4 regions of the Brevibacillus jepli genome follow, and region 3 is predicted to be linked to each of the others. Evidence: riboswitches for the same ligand, from Rfam matches in the RefSeq annotation. Region 3 holds a riboswitch; each other region holds the start of a gene.

Region 1 (7,953 bases), on a different contig from region 3:
CCTTCCGGGGTGTCGCAATCAACACCCGACCACCAGCAGCAAGCGCTTCAGTAACAGAAGGGAAGAGCAATTCAGTTTTGCCAGCTCCACACACTGCCCAGATCAAAAACTCCGACAGTCCCAGCCGCGGATTGGCTACAAAACAGCGCGCTCGCTCAGCTGCCCGTGCTTGGTCTACCGAATACTTCCCCGTCCACTCCACCCTCGATACATTCTGTATGGAGTCTGTGTTACGGATCAATCGAGCCCCCACCGCCATTAAAAAATAGGGCGTACAGCATTTGCTCCTGCCCATCCCCAAACAGGCTGTACAATAAGCGCAGCCTTGCTCACATGTATGACAATAGGTCAGCTCCAGCTTCTCCCCCACGCTTCCGCAGCGCTCGCAGACCCACTCTAATCGATTGCGCCACCAGCCTTTTGCAATCTGAAAACGAATACCAGATCGCCACTCTGCCTTATTTGCGAGGACGAATGAATGCAAAATAGCTGACACATCACGTATCTCCACCCCTCGCTTTCTCAGCAAGGTTTCGATTTCTTCCCAGAGGAGCGCACGCCCATCCAGAAGCTCACTCAAGGCGATCACTTCCGAATTCTCATGAGATGAAGTCCTTCGAAGAAGCTCGCGACCACCCAAAGGCAATTTCCTCGAAGAATCGTTCCTCTGATGCGGGACTTCCACACTCGCCTCGACTGGCTCCCAAGAAAACCACCCCTGTTCCCGACGTTCCTGTACGTTCACTGCTTCCCGCCCATATAAACGACTCGCTTCACATACACTGTTAACTGCCAGCGATCTCAACTCTGTTATATCCCCATCTGTCAGCTTCCGTCCTTTGCTGACTCGTTCCATCAAATGCCCGTTCATCTTCTCACGCAAGGAAAAAGCCAAAGCAAGCGACGCTGTCTTCCCGATGACATGAAGTACACAGCCCTCCCTCTCCTGCCAAAAAGAACGATCAACAGAAAAACTCGGTGTGACATAGGTCTGCACCTGTTGTGTCGATTCGCTGCAAGCTTTGACATACAGCAAGTACTCGCGCATACGCTACCCACCCTCCGCCTCTTGCTCATAGTGTGCAAAAAGACAGACAGGTCCGGCAAATAATTTTCCGTACGATGGACATAAAAATAAAAAGCCGCCGACATGTTGTCGACAGCTCGATATACTTGCTCCCAAATCTTTATGCTCCCTCTTTTTTCTCCCGCAGATCAATAACGATGGTTCCAGCCGTCCTATCATCATGCGCGTCTCCCAAAAAATGTCCGTACGGATAACGAGTCAAGACGGCAGCCATCTGTTTCGTATCATCGTCAGAGCCATCATCTATCAAGGTAATTCGGATAGGTCTGCCACTCCAATACGAGCGAAACAGCAGACTCCTCACTACACGTTCCAGCACCTGTTCCGAATTGTGTACCAGCAACCGATAATGCTCATACGGGAGCTCGCTCACGCTATCTGTCCGATTGGTCCAGCGCTCCGCGATCATTACCAACAAAGAGGAGCAGCCAAATGCTGCCAAAAGCCATACAATCAGCTCTTCCATCACGGTCATACCTCCTCCTATACCAAGGTATGCCGCACGGCTTGAACAGAGTGCAACTAGGATGTGAATCCTACAGTTTCACCCAGCCGTTTTTAATGGAGATGACAACAGCTTGCGTCCGGTCTTGAACATTGAGCTTTTGCAAAATACTGCTCACGTGGTTTTTAACCGTTTTCTCACTAATAAACAAGAATTCTCCGATGGCACGGTTGCTTTTTCCTTCTGCCATCAACTGCAGCACTTCCCGCTCGCGACGGGTGAGTGATTCGATCACCTTTGGATCGATGGTTTGCGAGTCGTCTACGGAGAAGCTGCGCTCTGCCGTACCTTCCTGCTCGCTCAGACGACGGAATTCTTCAATCAGCTTGCCCGTCACCTTTGGATGTATGTATGCGCCTCCACTTGCAACTACACGGACAGCGTCAACGAGATCACTCGTCCCCATTTCCTTCAGCAAATAGCCAGACGCTCCGGAGCGCAGTGTACGATACACATAGCCTTCATCATCATGAATCGAGAGCATAATCACTCGAGTAGACGGACTTACGGTAATGACATTTTCTGCAGCAGAGACGCCATTGATATGCGGCATATTAATATCCATCAACAAGACGTCCGGCTTGTGCTCTTCCGCCAATGCTGTGGCTTCTCCACCGTCCGCACCTTCCCCGACGACCTTGAAATCTTCTTCCATTTCCAAAATTCGTTTGACGCCTTCGCGGAACAATTGATGGTCATCCACAATTACGATGCGGAGTTCTTGCTGTCTCTTATCCATGGTTCATCCCCCAGTACATATTTACGTATCATGTCACATTTTTATCGGTATTTGGAATATAACCTTGGTTCCCTCTCCCGGAGCGGATTGAAGCTCGACACTGCCCTCCAGGAGCTGTACGCGCTCACGCATTCCCAAGAGTCCAAAAGAGTTGCCATTCGCCATGCGTTTTTCCAGATCGAATCCGACCCCATCATCTTTGACGATAAGGCTTAACGAATCCTGTACAAATTCCAGCTTCACCTGGACTGTAGCCGCCCCTGCATGCTTCTCCACGTTGTTCAGACATTCCTGAACCAACCGGAAGATTGCAGCCTTTACCGAGCTGCGCAATGGAGGCTCCACACCAAATACTACCAGATCGATCGAAGACTGAATACGCTCTTCGCACGTTTGGATATATTTTTGCAGGGTTGGTACTAAACCTAAATCATCTAAAGCCATTGGGCGCAAATCAAAAATAATCCTTCTGACATCTGCCAAGCTCAAACGGACCATTTCCTTCAACTCGTGAAGTTCCATTTGAGCTTCCAAAATACGCTCGTTTTTCAGCATACGTTCTACGATTTCCGAACGCAGCACGACATTCGCCATCGATTGGGCTGGGCCGTCGTGAATCTCGCGTGCGACACGCTTGCGTTCCTCTTCCTGGGCCTGGATCACCTTTAAGCCCATCAATTGATGCTGCTTAGCCGATTCCAGCGCTTCGCCTATCTTACTTAAGTCACCTGTTAAGTAACCCAGCACGACACCCATTTGAGAAACCAGCTTTTCCGCACGGACGATGGTTTCCTCCAAGGTACGCAATTGACGCTCAAGATCATTTCTTCTGCGCTTTAAATTATTTTCCCGCTCGCGGTAAATCGATAGCTCTACCTGAATACGGCTCGCCTCTTCATAAGCAACTCGGATGTCTTCCTCCGTGTACATATGAAAATTGCGGCTGACCAGAACAAGCTTGTTCCGCGATTTGCGATACGCGAGCTCGAGCGCATCGACTTTTTGAATCACTTTGGAAATTTCTTGTCGAAGTTCATGTAAATCAAACTTCAACGAATTGCCATGCTGTCTGGCGTTTTCTGCTATATCAAATATTTGGGTTTTACTCGTTTCTACGGTTTCAATTGTTCGCTTGATCACCCCGTCCAGCACGCTGATGTCTATCGCTTTGTTCATGATTGCTCTCCTTCAAACTCATTTTTAGCTTTCGTGAACAACTGTTGGAGGTGCGTTTCATCTACATCTCGTAGTCCCATGTCATTACGTGGAATGGCAAAAGGATCTGTTCCCTTTTTCACGAATCCACGGTTGGATGTAAATACATAGCGGTAGCCAGCTTGACGGGCTGTTTCCAGTACGATTGGACTTGTATAACCAAAAGGCAACGAGATGGCCTCTACCTGTTGATTCATCCATTCGCTTAAACTGGCACGAGATATACTGAAATCCACATAGAGGCGGTCTCTGTACTCTTGCTCGTCCTCTAAACGCTGCAAGTCCTTCAGATAGACTGGAGCTGTTTCCGGCCCCAGCTCGCCCCATTCATTTCGTTCTTCCTCTTCATGCAGGCTGTACGTGTGGGAACCGATCGAAACCAGTCCCGAATGAATCATTTCGTTTACCTGTTGACGCGTAAGTGGCGGCGTCATATTCTCCCGTTTTCGGTCGGCTACATCTCGTAAGCGACCCGCAATCGCGAAGTTCACTGACGGGTAGCCATATGTACGTAAGACTGGAAATGCTTTTGTGTAATAACTCTCGTACCCATCGTCAAACGTAATCAGAACAGCATTCTCAGTCGGTAAGGTACCCGTCTCCATAAATCTTAGGAATTCATCCAGCGAAATTGGATTCAGGTTGTTATCGTGTAAAAATTTCATATGTCGGGCAAATTGATCAGGAGCTATGACATACCGCTGATTTGATTGATCCATGACATGGTGGTACGTCAAAACCACGACCTGATTGTTATACCACTTTTTCGTTTGAACCGTTGCTTCTTCTGTTGGTGTGACGTTTGGCTCAGCATTTTTTGTCTCACTTATGCTTATAGACGTATCCACTTGGGGAAAAGGTTGCACTTCTTGTGTATTCTTTTTTTCCAATATAGAGCCGCCTAATAATCCAATCGCCATTGCAAGCAACAAAAAAGTAAGAAATACGATCAGGAAGAGCCTTCTGTTCGGCAAAAAAACCCCTCCTCTACTTCCTCCCTAGGAGATTCGACACAGTCCTACCAATTCCTGTGCAACAAACGGCCCAATAATTGGATGACTTTGCTCCTAAAAAAGAAAAAGAGCCCAGTAGCAATACCAGGCTCTTTCTATGCCATTCATAAATATTACAGTTGAGCAGCCTCTTGCTTCAGGATTTCTGCTTTGTCTGTTTGCTCCCAAGGAACATTCAGGTCATTGCGTCCGAAGTGGCCATATGCCGCTGTTTGCTTGTAGATAGGACGACGCAGGTCGAGCTGCTTGATGATACCAGCAGGACGAAGGTCGAAGTGTTTGCGAACCAATGTTACCAGAGCTTCTTCGGAAATCGTACCCGTACCGAAAGTATCTACTGCGATGGAAACTGGTTGTGCTACACCAATAGCGTAAGCAACTTGTACTTCACATTTGTCTGCGAGGCCAGCAGCTACGATGTTTTTCGCTACATAACGAGCTGCGTAAGCACCGGAACGGTCAACCTTTGTTGGATCTTTACCGGAGAACGCACCGCCGCCATGACGAGCATAACCGCCGTAAGTATCTACGATGATTTTGCGGCCAGTCAAGCCAGCATCCCCTTGTGGTCCGCCAATTACGAAACGACCAGTTGGGTTAATGAAGTATTTGGTATCTGCATCCAACAATTCAGCTGGAACAACAGGTTTGATTACTTGTTCAACCAGATCTTGCTTGATTTGCTCCAAAGTCGTTTCAGGAGCATGTTGGGTAGAAATAACGATTGTGTCAATACGAACTGGTTTGTCGCCATCGTACTCAACGGTTACTTGTGTTTTTCCGTCAGGACGGAGGTAAGCAAGCGTACCGTTTTTACGTACTTCAGTCAGACGACGAGCCAATTGGTGAGACATGCTGATCGGAAGTGGCATCAGCTCAGGTGTTTCATTGCAAGCAAAACCAAACATCAAACCTTGGTCACCAGCACCAATTGCTTCGATCTGCGCGTCAGTCATTTTACCTTCGCGTGCTTCCAATGCTTGGTCTACACCAAGTGCAATGTCAGCGGACTGCTCGCCAATTGCAGTAATAACACCGCAAGTGTCAGCGTCAAAACCGAATTTCGCACGGTCATAACCGATTTCACGAATGGTTTCACGAACGAGCTTTTGGATGTCTACGTATGTGTTTGTAGTGATTTCACCTGCTACGAGAACCAAACCGGTAGTTACGGAAGTTTCGCAAGCAACGCGAGCGTTTGGATCTTTGGACAGGATCGCATCCAAGATGGAGTCGGAAATTTGGTCACAAATTTTATCCGGATGTCCTTCGGTTACAGATTCGGATGTAAACAGACGACGACCTTTTTGCAAAGCCATGAGAAAATACCTCCTTTGACCTCATACAAATAGTGTGGTAGCCGAGTCAGGATTTTATCTACGTAAACGCAAATAAAAAACCTTTTCCATCTTTTGGGAGGAAAAGGTTTGAGCGTTTTTTGCTTCCTTCATCCTCTTATCGGCCAGAACAGATGTCCGTTCTGCTGGTTAGCACCGCTCGAGATCGGTTGCCGGGCTTCATAGGGCCAGTCCCTCCGCCTGCTCTGGATAAGAGTATCCATTACGGAATATAGAATAATTGTTTTTTTCTATGGTGTCAATAGGCAAAGATTGCTTACAATTGATAGGCTTTGGAAAGCAAGACCACGACTTCAGCACGTGTTGCCCTTCCATTTGGTTTAAAGCTAGAGCCATACCCGCTTACCCAATTTCTAGATGTCAAAGCTTCAATGGCTGGTGAAGCCCAGTGGCTCGTTGGCACATCCTGATAATTCGAATGATTGCGGTTGTACAGCAAAACATTGCGTGCACGCGCGATCATAACAGCCATCTCTGCTCGCGAGATCTGCTGATCCGGCTTCATTTCATTTTTCGGGTACCCTTTCAAAATTCCTAATTGATAGGCTACCCCCAGGTTATTATAAGCCCAGTGGCGTTTTGACATGTCTCGAAAGGTCGTTTTGCCTGTGTAGGTTGTCGCTACCTTAGACCCCGTAGCACGCATGGCCTTGAGCAGCATCGTCGCAAACTCCGCGCGGGTCACTGCCTGATTGGGCTTGAACGACGCGTCGTTAAACCCATTTACAATACCGCGAGAGCTGAGGCGGACGATCTCCGAGCGCGCCCAGTGGTCCGAAATGTCGCGATAGCCTGCTAGCAATTTCTGCTGGGTTACCGTCATGCGGTACGATTCGTATTTGAACGGACTACCGCTATTGAGTCGAACATAATATTTTCCTGGTTGCAAACGCAAACCGATAATGTCATGTCCTCTACTGGACAGCTCCGCTACTTCATTTGTCGAAGCAAGCGCGTAGTTCATGTTTCGATCACTGTAGAGTGCGAATCGAAAGCCACTGTCGACAGGAATGTACGGAGCTCGAAACGTCACATACGATTCGTTATTAACAGTAAAGTGGAACCAGTCAGAATCTGTTGCCGTCGGGAATGTCCCTGTCATCACGGTCCCGCCGCTTAGCGGAGACGCTTTCTGATAGGTGTCATTCGGCTCATTCAGGTCTTTTCTTACTGGCGTATACCCAAGATCCAGCTGGTAATTACCATTCACCGCATTCCGCGAATACTCACTCACACGGATGAAATACTTACCCGGTGACACTTCTTTTTGGACACGCTCAGTCGGATTGTCTTTCGTTCCATTATCGTATTCAGGATCCCAGACTACTGTTTTTTTCCCAGGCTCTTGTTTACCAAGACCCAGAAGCATATCCACCCGCTTGTTATCAGGGCTAACAGAGATATCTAAATACCCGTATTCACGAACGTAGTAGGAAAACCAATCCGGATCCCCCTCATCGTGAAAATTACCTGTTACGCTGATTTGGTTCCCCACGAGTGGTCTGGCTGTCTCTTGTGTATCATTTGGTTCGTTTCTGTCCGGGTTGATGGTAAATTTGCTCGTCAACACGTAGGTAAAAGCGCTGTTGACTCCACCGTTACGCATCAACCGGATGTCCATTCTTCCCGCCTTGACCGGGACGGTTACGGTATCGCCGTTGCCGAAGTACTGTGTAATCGGCGGACGATTATCCGGGTAAAAGGTAGCAGCCATCGCTGAAGAAATACCCGATGTCACTGTAGCCGTAAAGCTGACCTTTCCATCGTAAGGGATGTCCATCCTCAGCCAATCTACTGTATCTTTTGGTCCCAAATTACCACGTATTTGTGACTCAATTGGAAATGCCTTTGCTTTAGAGGGGGAATTATTCGGCTCTAAAAAGTCGTAAGAAAGCGCAGTTTTCACTGCCTTATTCACATCCAGCAAGCCGTATCCTGTCTTCAGATCCCAGCCTCTCTCCCCCAAATCTGTCGCCGTTTGATATAGCAATTGCCTTACATCAAATGGACTAAGCTTTGGATGACGAGCGAGAATG
Region 2 (7,953 bases), on a different contig from region 3:
CTTTGGCGTCCTGACTTTTTTATTCAGTAAAAAACATAAGCTGGATGTACGTGCTAACGATGAAGCTGCCGCTTAGTCTCGGTTTGTAGGAAAACCTGACAAACGCTTTCCCCAAAACCAGTGTTTGGTGTACACTTATGAATGTACGTTGAACTTTTATGGAGGCGTTTTCCATGCAGATACTTTCATCTCCCGTTCTGGGAATCCTGCTGCCTCTCGTGATGGCTATTGCAGTGATTTTTGTGAGAATGCGTCGGCAGAAAAAGCCGGCTTCTGCAAAAAGCATTATTTTGCCACCCTTCTTTATGGCGACAGGGTTTGCGATGTTCTTGTTCCCAGAGGCGCAATTACCACCCAAGTTTGATATTGCTGCCTTCGTGGTTGGATTATTCTTTTCGATTCCGTTGATTATGACTTCACGCTTCGAAATCATCGGTCAAGACGTGTATTTAAAACGGTCTCGTGCGTTTTTCTTCATTTTGTCCGGTCTGTTGGTCATCCGGCTGATTATTAAACTGGTGATGAATGATAGCTTTACACCGATTCAAACGGGTGGACTATTCTTCTTGCTCGCATTCGGAATGCTCTTACCTTGGCGAATCGCCATGCTATTCATGTACCGTCAATTGCAGAAGAAAACGTTTGGTACTCACTGATCCAGGAAAGCACGATAAGACACGAAAACCATCTCCGACTGCGAGATGGTTTTTTTCTTGCTCAGCGACCACTCCCTAACCATTTTTCTCGAACCAAATCCCTCTCGTCAAAAAACCTGGTGCCCAGCTCGTCTTTCACTTTCCAGAAGTCGCGCTTCCACTTGGCGCAATCCTCCTCGAAGTGCTCAAGTGTCTCGATCAAGGAGCGGGTATCTGACGCATCGATATCGATACATTTATTCTTTTGAAAGAGAGCTGTTAGTCCATGCTCGATTGACAGCAAGCAATCTGAAAAATACACGGCAAAGAATGCGTACCCCTCTTTCACATAGCCACTGATGATTTCCACGGTAGGCATCCCTATATAAGAATGGATGTCTTCCGCACAAGTAAACTCAATCGGATGAAACGCATGCGTCTCCCTATCATATCGCTCGAAACAAAAGCCTTTTTCTTGCCACGCAAACAAAGTCTGCAAGATCGCATAGTAAATAGAAGTAAAATTATTTTTTATGTAGCAAACCGTTTGATATTCTTCTTCGGTCATGGTTGTGCTCGTGCTTTCCATATAGGCGGGTAATTCGATTTCATGTTCCCCGAACAACGCATTCGTGCTAGTTACAATGATAGACCCATCCCAGCATTGGTACCTCTCTTGATAGGTAAACTTATCTATAGCTTCTATCATTTTATACTCCTCTTCCTGCCCAAAATTAAAATTCTACGTAAAAAGGCTGTTCATCTTCCCGCAAACACAGCTCAATGCGTTGTCGGAAGTTTTTCCAGGTGATCATCTCCAAAGCTTCCTTCACCGGGAAAAAGCCTGCCTCCAAGCATTCTGGGGTTGTTATCAACTCTCCCCCGATTGGCTTGGCTAAAAATAATGTATGACAACGGCTTTTTCTAACATTTTGAAAAATGCCGCAAAACTTCGTCACTTCGATCTCTAAACCGCATTCTTCCTTCGTCTCTCTAATGGCTGCCTGCATAATTGATTCTCCCTCTTCTACTTTTCCACCAGGCATTTCCCATCCTCTTCGCGGACCCTTGATCAATAAAATCTCCTGACGCTCATTGATGATAATCGCTGCTGCAGAAACAATATGCCGAGGTGACCCCATATGTACGCCTCCATCTCCTCTAAACGACTATTCCAGCGCTGTTAGAAAGTAAGAACCTCCACAAATCTTATACTCGCTTTCCTTGCCTGTTCCTGCCAGCCTCGCAAAAAACGGTCTTTGCCCACGAGTGCTCCATGCAGAATGCGCCAAGCCCTCCTCTGTCGGTTGACAGAGCACAATGTTTCCACCCGGAAGCTCAAATGCTTGGCAGATGGCCCCCACTTCCTTATTGTGGAATTTTTCACCTTTTTCCCATCCGAACCAGCTGTGCCAGCGAGCAGTTGCTACATCAAGATCAGCCACGGCATAGCCTATCGATTGGAGATGGGAAGCCCCATTCGGATGTGCAGCTACAATGCCACGCTTCGCCAAATCTTCTATGCGCTCTTCGTCCGTTTGCTGCCATTCAATGAGAAATGGCGGTAGAAGAGCACTGTCAGCATCTTCAAGGAACAACATCCGCCAACGAAGCGTCGTTCCGTCGTCACGAGTACGCCTCCCCTCAACAGGCCCAGTAACATGCATACCTTGACTCCGAAGTCGCTCTGCCCACTTATCCATCTCATTCGTACGGAGCGCAATCTGTCCGAAGCCTTCTCCGGTTGCCTCATCCTCGATGCATTGCCGTATCAGCGGGTTGTCTGATTGTCGAGCCAGCTCTTTATGCTCTACCGCCAAAAATTCAACATACGAAAGCCCGAAATAACTAAGGCTATTCCATGTCCCCCACGACGCATGGCGCCCACCCGCTACTGCATGAAAGCCCGCTTCGCAAAATAATTCGGATGCTTCCTGAGGTGTTCGTTGTACAAAATGTACCAAGTGATCAAAAGTTAATCGCACCTTTTTTCGCCTCTTTTCGTATTACTTATAGGATATCAAAATTCATTTATCTATTGATAGGAATGTTAGGGGGAAAAATGAACGAGTCCAGAAAGAGTCGGGTACAAGCCCGACGCAAGCAAGCACGTAGAAAATGGGTACGAGCAGGAAAAAACACACTCCTTTTTAGTATGTTGGCAATCTTCGTCGTCGGAACCTACTATGTGGTCGATACCGTTATGAACCATGATGGGAAAAATGCCAACCCTAACATACAACCAGTTCCTGACAACACCGTTCATCAAAAATCCTCTGTGCAGCTCACCTTCGTCGGTGACATCATGATGTCAGGAAATGTAGAAAAAACCTTGCTCGCAAACAGCTATGACTATCCGTACAAGCATGTAAGCTCGCTATTTTTGCAGGATGATATTACGATCGCCAATCTGGAGACTCCTGTCACCGCTACAGGCGTTCCTGCCCAGAACAAGACATATGTCTACAAATCGTCTCCACTTGCTGTTCCAGCCATGAAAAAAGCTGGGATTGATGTGGTGAATCTCGCCAACAACCACTCGATGGACCAAGGGGTGCCGGGCTTGCTCGATACCTTTGTCGCATTGGACGATAACCAGATTGAATATGTAGGGGCAGGTAAGGATGCCAGCAGAGCCTATGCACCTGTATTCATCGAAAAGAATGGGATCAAGATCGCGATTCTCGGCTTCAGCAGGGTCATTCCCGAAACGAGCTGGTTTGCAGGGAATACCCAGCCAGGTCTGGCCGCCTCCTATGACCCAGCTCTTGCCGTGAAAGCCATTCAGCAGGCGAACAGCCACGCAGACCTCGTTGTCGTCATTGCACACTGGGGAAAGGAACGATCTGATTATCCTGTCGATCATCAGAAAGAATTGTCTCGCGCGTACATCGATGCTGGTGCAGATTTGATCGTCGGCGGTCATCCCCACGTGCTTCAAGGCTTTGAACGCTACAACGACAAATGGATTGCGTACAGTCTCGGCAATTTCATTTTCACTCGATCAAGCGAACCCAAGACGTGGGAGTCGATGGTCCTTCAGGCGAGCTGTACGAAAAGCGGCGATTGTGAGCTAACGATGCTTCCGTTCCATGCAGAATTGGGACAAGCCGTACCTATGAATGAAAGCAATGGAGCCGCCCTGCTAAAACGCATCGAGTCCATTTCAGAGGGCGTCGAGATCCAAAGCGATGGGCGAGTACAAGTCTCTTCTTGACTCCTCGCTTCTACATCAACATCAAGACAATCAATCAGCAGACAGGCAGCAAGGGGCGGTATTTCTCACGTGAGAAAACGCCGATGCTGCCTGTTTGCTTTTATTCAGCCGACTCCAATAACGGGAAGCAGCGAACCGATAAGCCGAAATCACTTTTCAGCAAGGACTCGTGCTCATCACTGATACCTGTCACGATCAAGCCTGCACGCAATACTCCACCTAGGTCAAATTGGACTTTTAGCTTGTGCACGCTTACTCCTGCCTGCCGAAGGAAATGCAAGACGCGATCTGGTGTAGCGGATTGACATGAACCTTCGAGATAACATAGGAAGCGTTCTGTAGATTCCGCTGTTTCCCCGGCTGTGTCAGCGGTTTTTTCCTTCCATGTCGGGTGCGGCGTAAATGGCTGGGTCAACAAATAGGCCAAATCCTCAACAACAGCACTCGCTGTAGGGAGCTCCCCCGCTCCTCTTCCTGTAAACAACAAGTCTCCCACGATATTGCCGGATAGCTGGACGGCATTAAACGCATCGTGGATTTGCGCCAAAGGATGGCTTTGAGGAAGCATGGTTGGCTGAACAGACAAGCGTATGCCATTATCCGCTTGATAAGCCTGCGCAATCAGCTTGATTCGGTAGCCGAGCTCGCTCGCAATCCGGATATGCCCCGCTGATAAATCCGAAATCCCTTTGCGAACGACATCAGCTAATGGCAGCGATTCTCCGTAGACAAGCTGTGCCAAGATATACAGTTTGTACATGGCGTCAAAGCCTTCTACGTCCGAGCGAGGGTCCGCTTCCGCATAACCCAGCTCCTGCGCTTGCTTTAGCACCTCCTGGTAAGAGAGCTGCTCTGCCTCCATTTTCGTCAAAATGAAGTTCGTTGTACCATTGAGAATACCGCGAACGCCGTAAATATCATTCGTACGGAGGAACTGCCGTAACACACTAAGGATCGGGATGCCCCCAGCGACACTCGCTTCATAGGCGAGATGCACCTGATGCTGATTCGCCAGATCGACTAGCTCCGTTCCTCTTTTCGCGAGGAGCTCTTTGTTTGCTGTTACCACGTGGCAACCCTTTTCTATCAAAGCGCGGACGTAATCATAAGTAGGTTCTACACCACCCATGACTTCCACCACGATATCCACATCGCTTTTCAATACATCCTCGAAATCCGTTGTCAGTAAAGAGGGATCGACATAAATCGCCCGCTCTTTTTCCGAGTCACGCACCAATGCTTTGACGATCTCGATTCGTTTTCCCAGACGAGAAGCCAGCTTCTCCTGTTGTGAACGGATCGTTTTGATTACGCCCCCCCCCACTGTTCCCAATCCCAACAATCCCACACGTACTACTTCTGCACTCATCCTGACCACCTCATACCCCGAAATTTTTTAAGAGTTTGCTTTGGTATCACAGAAAAAAGAAAAGCCATCTTCGATAAGAAGAAGGCTTGTTAGCAGCTAGTGCTCCCTCTCCTTATCTCCCAGGACGTATATGTCCTGCAGGAATTGGCACCTTGTCACAAAAATATGCATGACGGTTGCCGGGCTTCATCGGGCCAGTCCCTCCACCTCTCTGGATAAAGAAAATATGAAATTGGCAAATAAAAAAACCTTCTTCGCTAAGAAGAAGGTTCATCTACTGATGGAATAACCCGCTTCTTATCTTTCGAGACGAAACGTCCCGCAGGAATTGGCACCTTGTCGCAATACGCAACGGTTGCCGGGCTTCATCGGGCCAGACCCTCCACCTCTCTGGATAAGAACCATTTATGCTGTTGAGCTATATTCTAAGAAATTCCAAGGCGAGCGTCAACAAAATTCTTTCTTTTCTGATTGTAAGCTGATTAGGCAAGACTTTCAGTGAATCACGAACAGGCTTTCTACCTCTTCCATGCTGCAGCACGCGCAACGAAATAAACTCTCCTCGCTTTCCTCTGGCAGCTCTTTTTCCTCCATATATCCACACCATTGGCAAATGAAAAGTTGGATCATCACACACCCTCCTATTCTGGTATCTTGCCCAAAATAAAAAAGCATTTTCCTCGCGACCGGTACGATCGTTAGAAAATGCCAGAAAAGGAGGGACATACTTGTCCACTCGTTGATTTTCGCAAGCCATTTCTAACACCTCCCTATCTCCCGTAGGTCTATCAGTGTTGTCGAAACAGGCAGGTCTCCTGACTTTGGGATCATCGTCTTGCGTCGCCTTCCCCGTCTATTTCATAGACCAGTGGCTTGTTGACGCTGACTCCCCTCTTACAGTGGCGGGACCGTGTCGGAATTGCACCGAGCTTCCCTATTATCCTTGTGGCATCTCTATACCTTAAGGAACCTGTTTCCAACCTATGTAATTGGCTCATTCATTTCTGCTTCGGTGACCATTGATGTGATCGCTCGTGGTTCTGTAGCCATTCCTTTCTCCACAATCCACCCGAATATCCGGTTAAGCTCCCGTTTGCCCCAATGAGTCTGTGGCAAGGCACGATGATGTTCAAACGATTTTTGCCATTGGCATTACCAACAGCCCTAACCGCATTTTCCTTGCCAATTAACGCGGCTAGCTGTGTGTACGTTATCTTTTGTGCATAAGGAATCGTGGTCAATGTGTTCCATACTGTTTTTTGGAAACCTGTCCCGTCCATCCACATGGGAACCGTAAAATCTTGTCTTGTGCCGGCAAAATATTCTTCTAGCTGTTGCCTGCAAACGCGGAGGGGCTGCGGGCATTTTTCTTCTTGTTCGTGCGGGATGGATTCCTCCCGATCTGTGAATAGGATAGAGCACACCCCTTCTTCGGTTCCACTGATTTCGATAATGCCGATTGGCGAGACATAATCGATTGTCTGGATCGTTCGCATGCAAGACCTCCGTGGATCGTGGGTCGATCTATCCTAAATATCTTTCTTTCAAAATCTTGCAGTGGTGTGCTTCATGTCCTGCAATCACATACGCCAATGTCCTGGCAGATAGCTGGTTACCGTTGGCAAGTCCCGTACGCAACCACGCTTCTGGCGAGATTCCGCGCACCTGCGCTACAGTAGAGCTACGCACTGCTTTGTACTCCTCTATCAAATCAGAGAGCTCTCGCTGCTGATATAAAGCGCCTTCTACAAAAGCATTTTCATCAAACCCAATCAGGGGTGTCTTGTCTCCTCGGGCGATTCGGAGCAAGCGATAACTCATGATTCTTTCTGAGTCCACGAGATGGCCCAACACTTCTTTTACCGTCCATTTTCCAGGGGCATACCGATATTCAATCTGCTCTTGCGCAAGAGAAGAAAATAAGGCGACTACACTCTCTCCTTGTTGTGTGAGGATCGTTTGCAGCTCGCCCTCTGGAACTAGTCCAACATAATAGTCAAAATAATGAGCGTACTCATCTCTTTCCGGTCGTCTAAGCATATCTTCACCCTCCCTTTGTAAACAAATTATACCATTACTCTACACAAGCCAGACATACATGTTGAACAGTTGTTTACCCCGTGTTGATACTAAGAATAAATCCTGGTAGTTTGTGTAAGGCTATCCACATAAATGAAAGATGAGCAAGGGTGCGTACGATGAAAAAAATCGCCTCTGTTAAGAAATGGAGAAAGAAATCAGCGAATCCGAAAGAGAAGGAGACACAGGATTCAATTGAACCGCTTGAGGATCAACTCAAGTGGTTTCGTCAACAACTAGCCGATCGTTCCGATGTGGTATATCACACTTTCTCAGTCGGACAGCACGTAGTCTGTGCACTCATTTATTTGCAGAACATGATCGATATCCAATCGATTCAGGAAGAGGTATTGCACCCCCTCCTATCGTCTGTGGCTATGGATGAGGCAGAACTTCGTAACCACCTTTTTGAGAAGAAGCAGCTACCTATCACAGACTATCATCTCATCACAAAAAAAGATGGCGTCTCTTCTATCCTCAATAGCCACGTGCTTTTGCTTGTAGAGGGAGAAAAGAGAATGATCGCCTTGCCTCTTGCTTCGCATAAAAAACGAGACATCGATGAGCCACCTAATGAAGCTACCGTACGAGGTCCACGTGAAAGTTTTATTGAAAGTGCAGTTGATAACTTCACCCTCATCAGGAAGCGATTG
Region 3 (7,953 bases):
TCAAATTGAAGTTTTGCAAAATATATTGATTGTCATAGGCAACCGATACGTTATCAAGCGTGAGCAATGCCATGAGTTGATGCCTCCGTTATCGTTTTGTAAAGTAGGAAAGCCCCATCAATCGTTCAATGATGAACATGAGAATAGCCGTAAGAATCATGAGCAGCACGGAAATCGCGGCGATCGTCGGATCGAAGTTGTTTTCTACGTACGTCAGCATCTGGATCGGCAGCGTGCTCACCCCTGGTCCTGTCATAAAAACAGAGATATCTACGTTGTTGAACGACTCAAGAAAGGCGATCAGGATCGCAGCAATGATTCCGGAGCGAATATTCGGCAAGACGACTTTGAAAAAGGTTTCGAGACGACCTGCCCCAAGGCTCAGCGCCGCTTCTTCAATGGCGAAGTCAAAGTTGGACAGGGATGATGCAATGACGCGAATGATAAATGGAAGCATCAGCACTGTATGACCGACGAGAAGTCCCGCATAAATCGGCAAGTTATACACGACGATGACGTATTTCAGCATGGCAAAACCCATCACGATCCCCGGAATCAGGACAGGCGAGATGAAAATGCCATTCAAGATGCCCTTGCCGCGAAAATCAAAGCGACTGAGCGCATAGGCTGCCGGAATCCCCAACAAGAGCGCCAAGAGATTCCCCAGCAAGGAAACGAACATCGACGTCTTGAACGTCGTCATGAACATTTCTACATTGAAAATGTTTTCATACCATCGTAAGGAAAAGCCCTCCGGCGGAAACTTCAAGACGCTCCCCGGCTCAAAAGACGTAAAAGAAATGATAATGAGCGGCCCTAGCAAAAACAGAAAGACGAGAGAGGTAAACAGGGCCAACCCGCGATTTTTCTCCTGCATAGCTTCTACCCCTTCGGATTTAATTTCGTCGCCAGCTTGTTCATGAAGTAAATGACGACAAATGTAATGACAATCATGATCGTGGCAATGACAGAAGCCAAATGCCAGTCATTGAGCGTAATCGCATTTTGATAAAGGAACGTGGAGATTACCCGTTGTTTTCCGCCTAGTAGAGCAGGCGTGGTATACGCGGTCAAGCTGCCGACAAACACCAGAATGCTACCAATGATGAGTCCAGGCACGCTAAGCGGGACAATAACCTTCCAGAAGGCAGTCAACTTGGAAGCACCCAGGCTTTCTGCCGCCTTCAGCAAATCCGGGTCGATGTTTTCCATTACGCCTACCAGCGTAATAATGATCAACGGCAGGAACAGGTGAATCAAACCAATCATCATCGCAGTCGGCGTATACAATATTTCCAACGGCTTGTCGATGAGCCCGATTGCAAGCAGCGAGCTGTTCAACAAGCCCTTTTTTCCGAGAATAATCATCCAAGAGAACGACCGCACGACAGAGCTCGTCAGCAAAGGAAAGATCGCCAATGCCAGCAAGATGCCCTTTTTGCGAGGCCCAAGCTTGGAAATGTAGTACGCGGCAGGAAAACCGATCAGGACACATGCAATCGTCGTGACCAGACTAACCTGCAGCGTCGTCAGCATAATTTTCAGGAAGTACGCATCGGTAAGAAATTGGAGATAGCCTTGGATCGTAAAGCTACCATCTTGATAAAAGGTGGACGCAATCGTCATCACGATCGGAATGACCATGAACAGCGTCAAAAACAGCACACCCGGCAACAGCAATAAATAAAGACCCGTTTTTCTCATCTGATTAACTCCTGTTCACGGTATCGTCAGGCTTTCAATGCGCCGATAAAACGCGCAAAGAACGCATCTGCATCTACGTCCAGACAGACGTTTATGTTCGGTTCTTTTCTCAGGCGGTTTTGAAAGTCGCAAACCGTTTGCCCATCACACAGCTCACTTCTTGTTTCGATATCCACATACAGCTTTTGCGTTTTCACCAGCTTCGGGTCAAGTGCAACCGCGACTGCCAATGGATCATGCATGGCGCACGCATAGACGCCGTTTCTTTGAAAATAACGATGGAGGTAATCAGACGTACTCTGTCTCACGTACTCGCCCATCGGTGTATCCCCTAGCTCGCGAATGTGCTCCTCGTTCAGCAGCACTCTGCGTGTCACATCCAGTCCAACCAGCGTCAATTGCGGAAAGCCCGCATGAAATACAACCTTGGCTGCTTCGGGATCGACGTACATGTTATACTCCGCAACCGGTGTCACATTGCCGTGCTCGCGGACCACTCCACCCATGAAGATAACTTCCTTAACGTGTTGGACAAGCTCTGGACATTTTTTCACAGCCAGCGCCAAATTGGTCAGCGGCCCTGTCATGATGAGTGTGATCTCTCCGGAATGAGCGAGTACGTTTTCTACGATGAAATCAGGAGCAAAGCCAGCAGTCGGCTTCGTATAAATCGGAACGCCTGCCAGAGCACCGCCCAAGCCATCCTCGCCATGTACGGCATGTTCGAAAAACAACGGTCGCATCAGCGGTTCGGACGCTCCAGGCACGACAGGGATTCGCTCGCCGACTTGTAAGAAATCGAGAATTTTGCACGTGTTTTCTGTGGCTTTTCTCAGAGATACATTGCCATTCACGGTGGTGATCCCAACCAGATCGAATTGTCCGCTTTTCACAGCGAGAATAATGCCAAGCGCATCATCAATGCCCGTATCCACATCAAGAATGATCTTTTGCACGAGTGGTCCTCCTCACGTTCATTCATGAAAACGAGGGTATATCCACAAATGTCTATACCCTCGCCTTTGTTTTTCTATCGTTCGTTATTGCGTGATTTCACGATTCCAACGGTCAATCCATGCTTTGGAGTGCTCGTTTACGAATTTCATGTCCAGCATTTGCAGCTTGCTCACGGTTTCTTCGCCGTACGTTACACCTTTTGCTTCCTCTTCCGTCAATTGCACGGTCTTGTTTACAGGGGAATCAATTTTTGCTTTTGCTGACTTCTCTTGAACTTCCTTGCTCAGCTGGTAGTTGATGAAGTCTTCTGCCAGCGCTTTGTTTTTCGAGCCTTTTACGATGTTAACCGTATTCATGACCGCATATCCGCCACTTGCAGGTTGTACGAAAACGGCTTCTGGAACAGCAGCCTTGATATCTTTGAAGTACATTTCCATAATTGGGCCTACGCCGATTTCTTCTTGCCCGAACATGTTCACGTATTCGGAGGTCTTGTCGTAGAACTTCACGATGCCTTGGTTGACTTCCTTCATTTTGGCGAAGGCTTGATCCTCGTTAAACTCTTTGCTGCCCGCTACTTTAGAAGCACTGTCGAGGACCATCGGGCCTGTCGTAGACGTAATGCTTGGCAGTGTCAGCTTGCCTGCCAGCTCAGGGTTCCACAGGTCTTTCCAATCCTTGATCTCGGTTTGGACGAGCTTTGGATTGTAGGCAATACCGAATTGTCCGATCGTATAAGCTGGACCGTACTCCTCGCCCAGTGGTGCTTTGGCGATATCGTAGATTTGATCCAGATTCGGGATACGGCTGCGATCGATTTTTTCAAACGCGCCACTCTCGATCCCTTGTTGTGCGTAGTAGTCGGAGAGGTAGATCAAGTCTACATCGGAGCTGCCTTGGCGAATTTTGTTCAAGCGCTCGGCGTTGTTCCCGATTTCCAACACAATTTTTACGTTGTGCTCTTTTTCAAATGGCTCATATACTTCTTTGCGGAAAAAGTCTTCAGAGAAGCCCCATGTGGAGATGACCAGCTTTTGTGGCTCGCCCTTGGCTTCGCCACCAGCCCCTCCTGCTTGTTGTTGATCATTGCTGCCACAGCCAGCGAGAGCCAGTGACATCATAGAAAAAGACAGGATTCCAGCAAGTAATTTTTTCATCGTAATTCTCCTCCAGTTGGGTTCAATTGATGACAAAATATGGTGATTACATAAAAAGAAAAGTACCCTTGATTAGAACGTATCATTCTAAACAAGAGCACTTTTCTTCGTAAACAAAGAGAAGTGACACCCGTTATACGCGCTGTCTACGGTCTCCCCTTAAGATAGATCAAAAGAGAAAATCCGAACGATTGCGTCAGGTATTCAGTTCTGATTCAGCTAAAATAACATTCGTAATCGCCCACTGCGTAGGCGCGTCGTAGTCCCGCAGCACAGCTTCCAGCGGCAACCCCATCTCTTCTTCCAGTCGCTCTCTCAGTTTCTTCTTATAAAGAATAGACATCCGAAAATCGACTTCGAGCTTGAGTGCTGGTGCTTCTCCTTCCAACGCTTGTGAGCGCGGAGAGCGGCGATGCTTGGCTTGGAACGTAATCATCTGATTCTCAATCGTGACTCGGAGCAATGTCGTTCCAAATCCGAACAACTCTTTTGCTATCTCATTATAGATGGCAGACAGCTTTTTTCTGGTTTCATTGGAGTCCACTAGAGTCATGTCATCACCTGCGATAGCTGTTATCAGGTTCATTCGCTCTCATTATACATATGATTTTTCAATTCTTCAAGGTAATATTCGTATTTAGATCAATTTCACATTTTTCCACCAAGTCATTCGTTTGCAAAAACAGTTGACACTCAAAAAATCAGCCGTTATAATCCAACTATCCAAATAAGAATTAACAACAATGTTTGGAATGATAATTTCATAGCACATTCTCTTATGAAGAGAGGTTGAGGGACTGGCCCTATGACACCTCGGCAACCTATCGTATACGATTCGGTGCCAAATCCAGCGGATTTATTCCGACAGATAAGAGAGGTATTGTTGCAGTGTGGTTTACATACTCGCAGTTCCAGCCTCTTTCAGTCGGAAGAGGCTTTTTCTATTTCCATCATACATCCAGAGAAAAGGGGTATTTACAATGAAAAAGACAGGTCTATTACTCACTACACTACTGCTCGCTGCATCTCTCGTAACGGCTTGCGGCGGCAAACAAGAAGCCGCACCTGCAAACGGTGCTGCTGCTGAACAAACCTCGCTCAAAGTAGGCGTCACTGGCGGCCCGCATGAAGAGATTCTGAACAAAGTAAAAGAAGTTGCAAAAGGCAAAGGTCTCGAAGTCGAAGTGGTCGTTTTCAACGATTATGTGCAGCCGAACCAAGCTCTCGATAAAGGCAACCTCGATGTGAACAGCTTCCAAACCATTCCGTTCCTGGCGAAGTTCAATCAAGATCACAAAACAAAAATCGTCGAGGTAGGAAAGACCGTAACGTACCCGATGGGCCTGTACTCCACCAAGCATAAAAAAGTGGAAGACATTCCAGCAGGTGGCGTTGTCGGCATTCAAAACGACCCAACCAACCGCGCGCGTGCCCTTCAGCTCTATCAGGCAGCTGGCTTGATTAAGCTCAAGGACGGTGTGGGAGACAACGCAACACCACTGGACATCGTAGAAAACCCGAAAAATTTGCAATTCAAAGAGCTGGAGGCTGCTTTCCTCGCACGCTCGCTGAACAACGTAGAGGTCGCTTCGATCAATACGAACTTTGCGATGGAAGCTGGCTACTCCCCGAAAAAAGATGCGATCTTCGCTGAGACCGCCGACTCACCATACGTGAACATCTTGGCAGTCAATGAAACCAACAAAGACAACCCAGCAGTCAAAAAGCTGGTGGACATCTACCGTTCGGAAGAAGTGAAAAAATTCATCGACGAACGTTTTGAAGGAGCTGTACTGCCGTCCTGGTAAGATCGACACCAGGAACATCAGGAACAACAAGGAGAACTCGTTATGATACAGCTAACCGATATTCATAAGTCGTATCAAGTAGGAAACAAGCAGGTAGAGGCATTGAAAGGCGTATCCCTGCAGGTGGAAAAAGGGCAAATCTACGGAGTTATCGGCTTTAGCGGAGCGGGGAAAAGCACCCTGCTCCGTACCATCAACCTGTTGGAGAAGCCGACCAGCGGTTCTGTAATTGTCAATGGCCAGAACATGCTGACCCTCAAGGAAAAAGAGCTGCGGCAAGCCCGCAAAAAGATCGGGATTATTTTTCAACACTTCAACCTGCTCTCTTCCTATAATGTCTTTGACAATGTGGCGGAAATCTTGCGGATGAATCGCGTCCCCAAAGATGTCATTAAGCGCAAGGTAGAAGACCTTCTCGGCTTGGTTGGCTTGTCTGATAAAGCAAACGCTTATCCTTCTCAGCTATCGGGGGGACAAAAGCAACGGGTGGGCATCGCTCGTGCGCTTGCGACCGATCCGGAAATCCTGCTCTGTGATGAAGCGACTTCTGCTCTCGATCCACAGACGACTGAGTCGATTCTGGAGCTGTTGCTCGACATTAACCAAAAGTTTAACCTGACTATCGTGCTGATTACGCATGAAATGCAGGTCATCAAAAAAATCTGCGACCAGGTAGCCATCATGGAAAACGGTGTCGTCATCGAGCAAGGCTCCGTTCTCGATGTTTTCAGCAATCCGCAAGAGCAAACGACCCGTAATTTTATCAAAACGATTTTTGACGATCAGGTACCACACGAAATTCTGTCCAGAATCAAGGAAACAGGACCCGTCTCCAAAATTGTTCGTGTCGCCTTTCGCGGGGACGCTGCTCTCGATCCTGTACTCGGCACACTGTCTGCGCGATTCCCGCTCAGCACCAACCTGCTGTACGGCTCGATTACGACCATCAAAGGAACGGCACTCGGCATTTTACTTTTGCACATATCCGGTGAAGACCAGGCGATTCAAGACGGCATTCGCTTCTTGCGCGAATCGGTTTATCGCGTCGATATCGTGTCCGGAGAGGAGGTACGCAGCTAATGGAGCGTCTAATTGAAATGATTCCCGTATTCGGGCAATCGCTGCAAGAGACCGTCATCATGGTGGGAATCTCGCTGTTTATTGCGACACTGATCGGTATTCCACTTGGGATTTTGCTCGTCATCACACAGGCGAATCACCTATTTCCGAACAAATTCATTTACCACACGCTTAACACCATCATCAACATCGTGCGCTCGTTGCCTTTTATCATCTTGATGGTCGCTATCATTCCTTTTACGGAGCTGATCGTCGGTACTTCGATCGGGATTGAAGGAGCGATTGTACCGCTCATCGTCTATACGTCGCCTTATATCTCGCGCCTGATGGAAACGGCCCTGCATGACGTAGATCGCGGCGTTATCGAAGCGTACCAGGCGATGGGCGCATCCCGGACGCAAATTATCTTTCGCATCATGCTGCGTGAAGCGCGGCCTGGCATCGTCCTCTGCCTGACAATCGCTACCATCGGTTTGATTGGTGCTACAGCTATGGCGGGCGCAGTCGGTGCCGGCGGCTTGGGCGATCTGGCATTGCGCTACGGCTACCAGCAATGGGATATCGAAGTAATGATCATTACCGTCATTATTCTCGTCGTTTTGGTCCAGCTCATTCAGTCGTTGGGTAACTGGGCAGCTCGAAAACTGAAAAAGAGTGCGTAAATCGAAGAACCCCTGACATGATCGCTTGTCAGGGGCTTTTTTGTAGGTATTTAGACCGATCGTCACTGAAAGTTCGTTGGAATTTCGCCCAATATTCATGTAGACTTATATATACAAGTCATTTAACTGAGAGGGGCTACTCAAATAACATGAAAAAACTCATCATGATGTTGGTTGCCGTAATGCTCGTACTCGCTCCAAGCGCTGGATTCATTGATCACGCTGATGCGAAAGGCTATAAGTCCGGAAAAAAATCTTTCAACTCGAATACGTCTCCTACGAACACGCAAACGCCTAACAAGGCCGATACAAATGTAAATGCAACAACCAATAAAGGTACGACTACTCCAGCTGCTACTGCAAGCAAAAGCGGCGGATTCATGAAAGGTCTCATGATTGGTGGTCTGGCTGGTTTGCTATTCGGTACCCTGTTCGCAGATATGGGTATTCTGGGCTCTATCCTTGGATTCATGATCAACCTGATGGCGATTCTCGCTGTGGTCATCCTGATCCGCAAAGTGATCGTCTACTTCAAAACCAAGCGTGAGAAGGAACAGGAACTGAACGCATGGAAAAGATAAGATT
Region 4 (7,953 bases), on a different contig from region 3:
ACTCCGTTGAGAAGAAGGATGAAAAGAAAGCAGAAGGAGAAAAAGCCAAAGAGCAAGAGCGTCAGTTCCTGAGCAAGCTGCTCGGAGCAGATAGCGAGAATTATCGACTGGCGGACGAGAGCAAGCCAGGCTTGTACCAACGTTATCATAACGGATTGCCGGTATTATCTGATGTGATACGCATATCTACAGATGAAGCTGGTAACCTCCTGTTTTTCAATAAGGAGCCCGTCACATTCGACGCTTCGCAGTACCCGGATGTGTCTACTGCGGTTTCTGAAAAGGTCGCCATCGAAGAGCTGAGTGAGCACATGAAGCTTCGATACGTACAAATGCTTGATACCAGCTCCGGAGAAAAAGTAGAAAAAGGCAAGCCTGTCTTGGAGTACACGCCTGGTGTTTCCTTCATGCTGGCGGGACGAGAGGATGGAACGGAGTGGAACATTGATGCGACAACCGGCAAAATTGTGTATGGTACGGGAAACAACGGTCTCGCATACGATCAGTTGAATACAAAGAAAGCCCATGCGATTTCAACTCCGAAGGATTACGTCAAGGTTCGCTCCAAGGAGGAGGCAAAAGCACTGCTGCAAGCCGAATTTGGCATACAGGTAGATGACTCGACCTACAGAGAGAGTACGATTGATCGCGATGGACGCAAGGAATATGTGTGGAATGATAAAAACGACAAATATATCGGTGTAGAAGTTATTGCAGAAACAGGCAGTGTCGTAGGACTGGGAACACCGCGATCGGATACGAAAGTCACAGTCAAACGCGAACAAGCGGAAGCAGCAGCACTGGCTTTCCTGCATAAATACGTCGATCCAGGCGTAACAGAAGTACAATTGGCGCAGGTCTTGGATGCAGGCGAAGCGAATCCGGTGTCATCAGGAGAATGGGGATTCGAGTATTTCATAAGCAAAGACGGCATTCCTGTACTGGACGACGATAATCCAAATTCGGCCTATTCGGTAACGGTCGATCCCTCGACGGGCAAAGTGACGAAGTTCCATAATTTTAGAGAGACGCATGAACTGGTGGAGCTGCCTGCCGCAGGCAACATCGTCTCGAAGGACAAGGCTGTAGAGGAGTATTTACGTGTCATGCCTTTAAAGCTGGTCTATTTGATAAAAGATGTGGATCAGAAGCAATTAACGCAGCCTAAGCTGGCTTATGTGCCGTGGAGTGACGAAAAACTGGCGAATAAAAGAATGACGATCGATGCTGTGACAGGTGAGATCATTACCAACTAAAAACGAAAAAAAGGCTATCCCGCAGCCATTCCTGATGGCTTTTGGGATAGCCTTTTTTATCACTTATCTAACAGTCGTCACACGAACACCCAATAATTACCAACAGGATAAACAGCACGAGCACGATTGCGAAGCAGTCACCGAAAAATCCGTTACCGCAGAATGATGTACTCATCTTGCTTTCCCCTCCTTTCCGTTATACTCCAGTCTATACACGAATGCCGATATTGGATTGGGCGGATGCCCACTGATGCAAAAATGGGCGCGTAAGTGGAGTGGCTCAGTAAAAAATAGACAATTCACAATTGACGGGGAGACAAAGGGGGTGTTAAGATACTTGCAAACATTCAAGACAATTCGTAAAACAACTAAATGACAAATGTACGACTCTTATCCAGAGAGGCAGAGGGACTGGCCTGATGAAGCCTCGGCAACCGGTAAAAATCCGGTGCCAATTCCAGCAAAGCTACGTGCTTTGAAAGATAAGAGGATGTCTCAGGCGTTTTCGTATCTGCTGACAAATCCTCTTCTTTCAAAGAAGAGGATTTTTTTATGTACCGAACTACTGAGAAATAAGCCGATGCAAGGGAGAAAAGGGGCACGTCAATGAAACCAACTTTTCGCGAACAGCTTTCCCGGAAAATTCTGATTCTGGATGGTGCGATGGGCACCATGCTTCAACAGGCAAATCTGACAGCAGATGATTTTGGCGGTGAGGCCTATGATGGCTGTAATGAACTCCTGAACCTGACCAGACCAGATGTGATCCGTTCGATCCATGAGAAATATTTGGAGGCGGGCGCAGACATCGTTGAGACGAATACGTTTGGTGCTGCTTCGATCGTATTAGCTGAGTACGATGTGGCTGATAAAGACCTTGAAATCAATATAGCGGCTGCCCGCTTGGCCAGAGAAGCGGTGGATGCCTATTCTACGGAGGAGTGGCCGCGTTTTGTCGCAGGAGCGATGGGACCTACGACCAAAACTCTTGCGTTAACAGGCGGTGTCACTTTCGATGAGCTGGTCGAGGCGTACTATCGTCAGGCAAAAGGCTTGATTCTCGGCGGCTCTGATGTTCTGCTTTTGGAAACCTCACAGGATACGCTAAACGTCAAGGCTGGAGGAATCGGTATTCGCAAGGCTTTTGCAGAGCTCGAGACAGAAATCCCGGTGATGCTGTCAGGGACAATTGAACCGATGGGCACGACGCTGGCGGGTCAGAACATCGAGGCCTTCTATTTCTCCTTGGAGCATTTACAGCCAGTTTCGATTGGTCTGAACTGTGCGACGGGACCGGAATTCATGCGTGATCATTTGCGGACGCTGTCGGGGCTCGCCCACTGTGCAGTCAGCTGCTATCCGAACGCAGGATTGCCTGACGAGAACGGTCATTACCATGAAACGCCCCAAGGACTGGCTTCCAAAATGCGCGCATTCGCTGAACAGGGCTGGATAAATGTTGCGGGTGGTTGCTGCGGAACGACGCCAGACCATATCAGAGCCATGGCGGAAACATTGAAAGACTGCAAGCCGCGCAGCGCAGCTGTAGACCCGCTGAGTGTCGTCTCCGGGATCGATGTTGTTTATGTCGAGGATGACAATCGTCCTCTACTTGTAGGGGAGAGAACCAATGTCATCGGCTCCAAAAAGTTCCGTGATCTGATCGCGGGTGGCCACTATGAAGAAGCATCTGATATTGCCCGAGCCCAAGTGAAGCGTGGAGCACACGTCATCGATATATGCTTGGCTGACCCGGATCGCGATGAATACGAAGATATGGAAAAATTCCTACAGTTCATCGTGAAAAAAGTAAAGGCTCCTCTCATGATAGATTCGACAGATGCCAAGGTCATGGAGCTGGGACTTCGCTATTCGCAAGGAAAGGCTATTCTCAACTCGATCAACCTGGAAGACGGACTGGAGCGTTTTGAGGAAGTGGTGCCGCTCATTCACAAGTTTGGTGCAGCTGTTGTCGTTGGTACGATCGAGGAAGCGGGTATGGCTGTCACACGCGAAAAGAAGCTGGAGGTTGCACAACGCTCCTACGACCTTCTCGTGAACCAGTATGGAATAAAGCCGCAGGATATTATTTTCGATCCACTCGTTTTCCCAGTAGGAACAGGGGATGAACAATACATCGGTTCTGCGAAAGAAACAGTTGAAGGTATTCGTTTGATCAAACAGGCCATGCCTGCGTGCAAGACGATCCTTGGTGTCAGTAACGTTTCCTTCGGTTTGCCTGCAGCGGGACGGGAGGTACTGAATGCGGTCTTCTTGTACCACACGACACTCGCAGGTCTCGATTACGCCATCGTGAACACGGAAAAGCTGGAGCGCTACGCATCGATTCCAGAAGACGAGAGAAGGCTGGCAGAAGCACTGCTTTTCGAGACGAATGATGAGACGCTGGCGGCATTTACAGAATTTTATCGCCAAAAGAAAAAGGAAGTCAGTGTGGAAGTCTCTTCGTTGACTGTCGAGGAGCGCTTGGCCCGCTATGTGGTCGAGGGTTCAAAAGATGGTCTGGTGGAAGACCTGAAGCTGGCTTTGGAAAAATATGCACCGCTGGAGATCATCAACGGACCATTGATGACAGGGATGGAAGAGGTCGGTCGCCTGTTCAACGGCAATCAACTTATCGTCGCAGAGGTTTTGCAAAGCGCGGAAGTTATGAAAGCATCCGTTTCGTTTCTGGAGCCATTCATGGAAAAGAGCGATGCCGCTGCGAAGGGAAAAATCTTGTTGGCGACAGTCAAGGGCGATGTACATGACATCGGGAAAAACCTGGTGGAAATCATCTTATCGAACAATGGCTACAATGTCGTCAATCTAGGAATCAAGGTACCGCCAGAGCAATTGATTGCCGCATGCAGAGAAGAAAAGCCCGATGCAATCGGATTATCGGGGCTCTTGGTAAAATCCGCACAGCAAATGGTCATTACCGCACAGGACCTGCGTGATGCAGGAATTGATGTCCCGATGATGGTTGGCGGTGCGGCTTTAACCCGCAAGTTCACCTCGAACCGGATTGCACCGGAATATCGCGGTATCGTTTTATACGCAAAAGATGCCATGGACGGTCTGGAGCTCGTCAATCGTCTGCAAAATCCGGAAGAGCGTGATCGCTTGGTAGAGGAACAGCAGCATTTGTTAGAAGCAGTCGCAACAGAGCAGCCTGTTGTGGAGGAGACAAAAGCACCTTTGCCAGCTCGCTCAGCCATTAGCAGAACAGTCCCGATTCATCTGCCGCCAGATTGTGATCGCCATGTCCTGCGACAATATCCGATCAGCCACCTTCAGCCGTACTTGAATCTGCGGATGCTTCTCGGAAAGCATCTCGGTGTACGTGGAAATGTGGATAGATTGATAGAAGCAGGCGACGAGAAAGTACTGGAGCTGTATGGCATCGTAGAAGAACTATTAAATGAAGCGAAGCAAAAAGGAACCATTACGACACACGGTGTGTATCAGTTCTTCCCGGCACAGTCAGATGGCAACGACATTTTGGTTTATGATCCAAAAGACCACAGCAAGCTGCTGGAGCGCTTCTCGTTCCCGCGTCAGCTGGAAGAACCACATCTATGCCTCTCCGATTTCTTACGACCAGTGGAGAGCAACGAAATGGATTATGTTGGATTCCTCACCGTAACAGCTGGTGGAGGGATTCGTGAAAAGTCTACAGAGCTAAAAGAGCGTGGCGATTACTTGCGCTCTCACGTCCTCCAAGCTTTGGCTCTTGAGCTTGCAGAGGCATTCGCTGAGCGCATTCACCACGTCATGCGTGACGTGTGGGGAATACCGGACCCGGTCGAGATGACGATGCTGGAACGCTTCGGTGCCAGATATCAGGGGATTCGTGTATCCTTCGGTTATCCTGCTTGCCCGAACCTGGAGGATCAGGCGCAGTTGTTCCGTCTGCTTCGTCCGGAGGATATCGGTGTTCAGTTGACAGAGGGCTTCATGATGGAGCCAGAGGCTTCCGTATCGGCAATGGTATTTGCTCACCCAGAAGCGCGGTACTTCAATGCAGGTCCATCTATTTTTGAAGTCTAAAGATAAATGTAAACGGGAGAGAAGGGATTGAGTTGACGACGAGCAAGAAAGATTTACGAGCGTATTTGAAAGACCACCTGCTAGTCGGAGATGGAGCGATGGCGACCCAGCTGCACGGGCTGGGCGTCCCGGTTGGTGTCAGTTTTGAGGAGCTGTGCTTGTCCAATCCTCGATTGGTTCATGAAGTTCATACATCGTACTATCAGGCCGGTGCGCGTTTTTTGGAGACAAATACGTATTCTGCTAACCGAGAAGCCTTGAGCAGATACGGCTTGGAGCATAAGGTAGCGCGAATTAACCGACTCGCAGTAGCCATTGCACGAGAAGCAGCGCAGGATGATGCATATGTAGCAGGAAGCATCGGCTCGATTTTGGCTGGACGGGTGAAGAAAAAGGTTTTGGATGAGTACCGTGATCAGTATGAGGAACAGGCAATTGCTTTGTTACACGCTGGTGTAGACGGCATTATTCTGGAGACGTTCCTGGACTTGGAGGAGCTGCTTCTGGCTATCGAAGTGATTCGTCCATTAACAGATGTACCGGTAATCGCCCAGTTAGCTACCTTGGAAGTAGGGCGTACGCGTGATGGCTACGCATTGACAGATGCTTTTTCCGAACTGAAAGCCGCAGGTGCTGATGTAATCGGACTAAACTGTCGCCTAGGTCCTGCGGAATTACTCCGTTCGTTTGAAAATACGGTGATTCCAGAAGATACACTCTTGTCTGTTTTCCCGAATGCAGGTCGATTGGGAATGACTGACGGAGAATACGCCTTTAAATCATCAGCTGAATATTTCGGCCAGAGTGCGCTTCGCTTGCGTGAGCAGGGCGTACGACTGATTGGTGGATGCTGCGGAACCACTCCAGCACACGTGAAGGCGATTGCGGATGCACTCGAGTCACTCGAGCCGCAAGCGCGTGTGAATCCGACCATCGTACCAGGAGATCGTCCGTTGATTTCTGTGCAGAATACGCGTGAGAGGGATAAACCGAGCATTGTCGAACGGGTAAAAACCGCAACGACGATCATCGTTGAATTTGATCCGCCGCGTGATTTGGATGCTGATCAGTTTCTCCATGGATGCTGCGAGCTTCACAAGGCCGGAGCAGATGCCATTACGCTTGCGGACAACTCGCTGGCAACAGTGCGGATGAGCAATATGGCTCTGGGGGCACTCATGAAGGGCAGGCACGGAATCGATCCGCTTTTGCATATCGCTTGCCGCGACCGCAACCTGATCGGACAACAATCGCACTTGATGGGGCTGCATGCATTGGGGATCGACCAAATATTGGTGATTACAGGTGACCCCTCGCGCTTTGGTGATTTGCCGGGTGCCAGCTCGGTATTTGATGTGACGTCATTTGATCTGATTCGCATGGTGAAGCAGTTGAACGAAGGCGTTTCGTTCTCGGGACGACCGTTAAAACAAAAAGCACAGTTCATCGTGGGTGCTGCGTTTAACCCGAATGTTCGAAATATGGATGCTGCTGTTGCCCGTTTGGAAAAGAAGGTCGAGGCAGGCGCGGATTACATTATGACGCAGCCTGTGTACGATGCCGAATCCATACGGAATGTGTACGAAGCCACAAAGCATATTGGCATTCCTGTCTTTATTGGTATCATGCCGCTAACCAGCTCGCGCAATGCGGAGTTTCTGCATAATGAGGTGCCAGGCATCAAGCTGTCCGCAGAAGCACTCGAGCGGATGAAAAAAGTTCAGGGAGAAGCTGCTAGACAAGAAGGAATCGCGATTGCCAAGGAATTGGTCGATACAGCAGTCCGTTACTTCAATGGAATCTACCTGATTACACCGTTCAATTATTACGAGATGGCGGCAGAGCTCATACAATATACACGCCAGCAAAGCTCATTGGTAAAACAGGCTCAGGTCTAACTGTATTCTCTCGTCAAATGTCAAAGGCCCATGTGGATAGACAGGCTTCTGCCTTGCGTCTATTGCACATGGGTCTTCATTTCGTCCAGCATATAGGCGGTCTTGAGCGCTTCTCGATTGCAAAACTGTTGAATCTCGGCGATGTCCATCTGCGCATACAGCTTCTTCCGCAAAAAACGTTCGATAATATGCGGGAATGCGAGATCGACGAAGAGCAAATGCAACTGTGGGACAGATAGCGGGTTTTCTTGGAGATAGCCTCTCAATAAATGAGAGAACAATTCCTCGTTCCACTGGCCATCTTTTCGCATCGCTAGGGATAGCACACGAGCAATATCTTTGGAAGGGTAATCGTAACGAACGTCTTCCCAGTCTATGATCGCGATCCTCTGATTGCTGACCAGCAAGTTACCATTGTTAAAATCTCCGTGACAGAGAAAGTGGTTGGTCAGCGGCTCCCTTTTCCATTTGGAAAAGAATCCAGATGCTTTCAACTGTTCCTTGGCTGTCGCTCCTGCTTGTCGAAAAAAAGGAAGGTATTCCGCGATAGCAGAGTATTTCTGATCCTTCTTCCCGGCGTTGCGAAGCTCCCACTTCTCAAGAACAGCCAAATCGGTCATGTATTCATCCGACCATTTTTCTGCACCATGGTAAAGCTGGCCGTGCTTCGAGGAAAAGCCAAGCGAGCTGGCATGAAATTTGCCTAACACGATACCCACACGTTCCATGCGATTTGGGGAGTTATA

Evidence for each region. A riboswitch is a leader RNA that binds a small molecule or an ion and turns the genes downstream of it on or off. The one in region 3 is predicted to bind S-adenosylmethionine.
Region 1: another riboswitch for S-adenosylmethionine. It lies ahead of metK (methionine adenosyltransferase); the one in region 3 lies ahead of AB1L17_RS19965 (MetQ/NlpA family ABC transporter substrate-binding protein).
Region 2: another riboswitch for S-adenosylmethionine. It lies ahead of AB1L17_RS18780 (homoserine dehydrogenase family protein); the one in region 3 lies ahead of AB1L17_RS19965 (MetQ/NlpA family ABC transporter substrate-binding protein).
Region 4: another riboswitch for S-adenosylmethionine. It lies ahead of metH (methionine synthase); the one in region 3 lies ahead of AB1L17_RS19965 (MetQ/NlpA family ABC transporter substrate-binding protein).

Annotation. Positions count from the first base shown of each region.
Region 1 is NZ_JBFEFW010000011.1:100,992-108,944, reverse strand. Features, by position in the region: gene AB1L17_RS14070 (ATP-dependent helicase ComFA) at 1-1,048, opposite strand, end outside; gene AB1L17_RS14065 (glycosyltransferase) at 1,188-1,553, opposite strand; gene AB1L17_RS14060 (response regulator) at 1,624-2,331, opposite strand; gene AB1L17_RS14055 (sensor histidine kinase) at 2,365-3,507, opposite strand; gene AB1L17_RS14050 (polysaccharide deacetylase family protein) at 3,504-4,520, opposite strand; gene metK (methionine adenosyltransferase) at 4,673-5,878, opposite strand; SAM riboswitch class I at 6,012-6,113, opposite strand; gene AB1L17_RS14040 (S8 family peptidase) at 6,174-7,953, opposite strand, start outside.
Region 2 is NZ_JBFEFW010000017.1:25,959-33,911, forward strand. Features, by position in the region: gene AB1L17_RS18750 (MFS transporter) at 1-76, shown strand, start outside; gene AB1L17_RS18755 (CcdC family protein) at 174-656, shown strand; gene AB1L17_RS18760 (hypothetical protein) at 718-1,344, opposite strand; gene AB1L17_RS18765 (NUDIX hydrolase) at 1,370-1,777, opposite strand; gene AB1L17_RS18770 (VOC family protein) at 1,805-2,620, opposite strand; gene AB1L17_RS18775 (CapA family protein) at 2,698-3,852, shown strand; gene AB1L17_RS18780 (homoserine dehydrogenase family protein) at 3,953-5,221, opposite strand; SAM riboswitch class I at 5,331-5,443, opposite strand; SAM riboswitch class I at 5,516-5,622, opposite strand; gene AB1L17_RS18785 (hypothetical protein) at 5,640-5,978, opposite strand; cobalamin riboswitch at 6,010-6,210, opposite strand; gene AB1L17_RS18790 (methylated-DNA--[protein]-cysteine S-methyltransferase) at 6,220-6,717, opposite strand; gene AB1L17_RS18795 (DinB family protein) at 6,746-7,261, opposite strand; gene AB1L17_RS18800 (spore germination protein) at 7,420-7,953, shown strand, end outside.
Region 3 is NZ_JBFEFW010000019.1:22,682-30,634, forward strand. Features, by position in the region: gene AB1L17_RS19935 (ABC transporter ATP-binding protein) at 1-73, opposite strand, end outside; gene AB1L17_RS19940 (ABC transporter permease) at 89-877, opposite strand; gene AB1L17_RS19945 (ABC transporter permease) at 883-1,704, opposite strand; gene AB1L17_RS19950 (nucleoside hydrolase) at 1,731-2,660, opposite strand; gene AB1L17_RS19955 (ABC transporter substrate-binding protein) at 2,745-3,818, opposite strand; gene AB1L17_RS19960 (DUF2294 domain-containing protein) at 4,015-4,371, opposite strand; SAM riboswitch class I at 4,592-4,693, shown strand; gene AB1L17_RS19965 (MetQ/NlpA family ABC transporter substrate-binding protein) at 4,799-5,626, shown strand; gene AB1L17_RS19970 (methionine ABC transporter ATP-binding protein) at 5,669-6,706, shown strand; gene AB1L17_RS19975 (methionine ABC transporter permease) at 6,706-7,368, shown strand; gene AB1L17_RS19980 (hypothetical protein) at 7,518-7,949, shown strand; gene AB1L17_RS19985 (YxcD family protein) at 7,937-7,953, shown strand, end outside.
Region 4 is NZ_JBFEFW010000003.1:117,382-125,334, forward strand. Features, by position in the region: gene AB1L17_RS04335 (YcdB/YcdC domain-containing protein) at 1-1,256, shown strand, start outside; gene AB1L17_RS04340 (YjcZ family sporulation protein) at 1,324-1,431, opposite strand; SAM riboswitch class I at 1,644-1,745, shown strand; gene metH (methionine synthase) at 1,863-5,309, shown strand; gene AB1L17_RS04350 (bifunctional homocysteine S-methyltransferase/methylenetetrahydrofolate reductase) at 5,342-7,207, shown strand; gene AB1L17_RS04355 (YutH/CotS family kinase-like spore coat protein) at 7,267-7,953, opposite strand, start outside.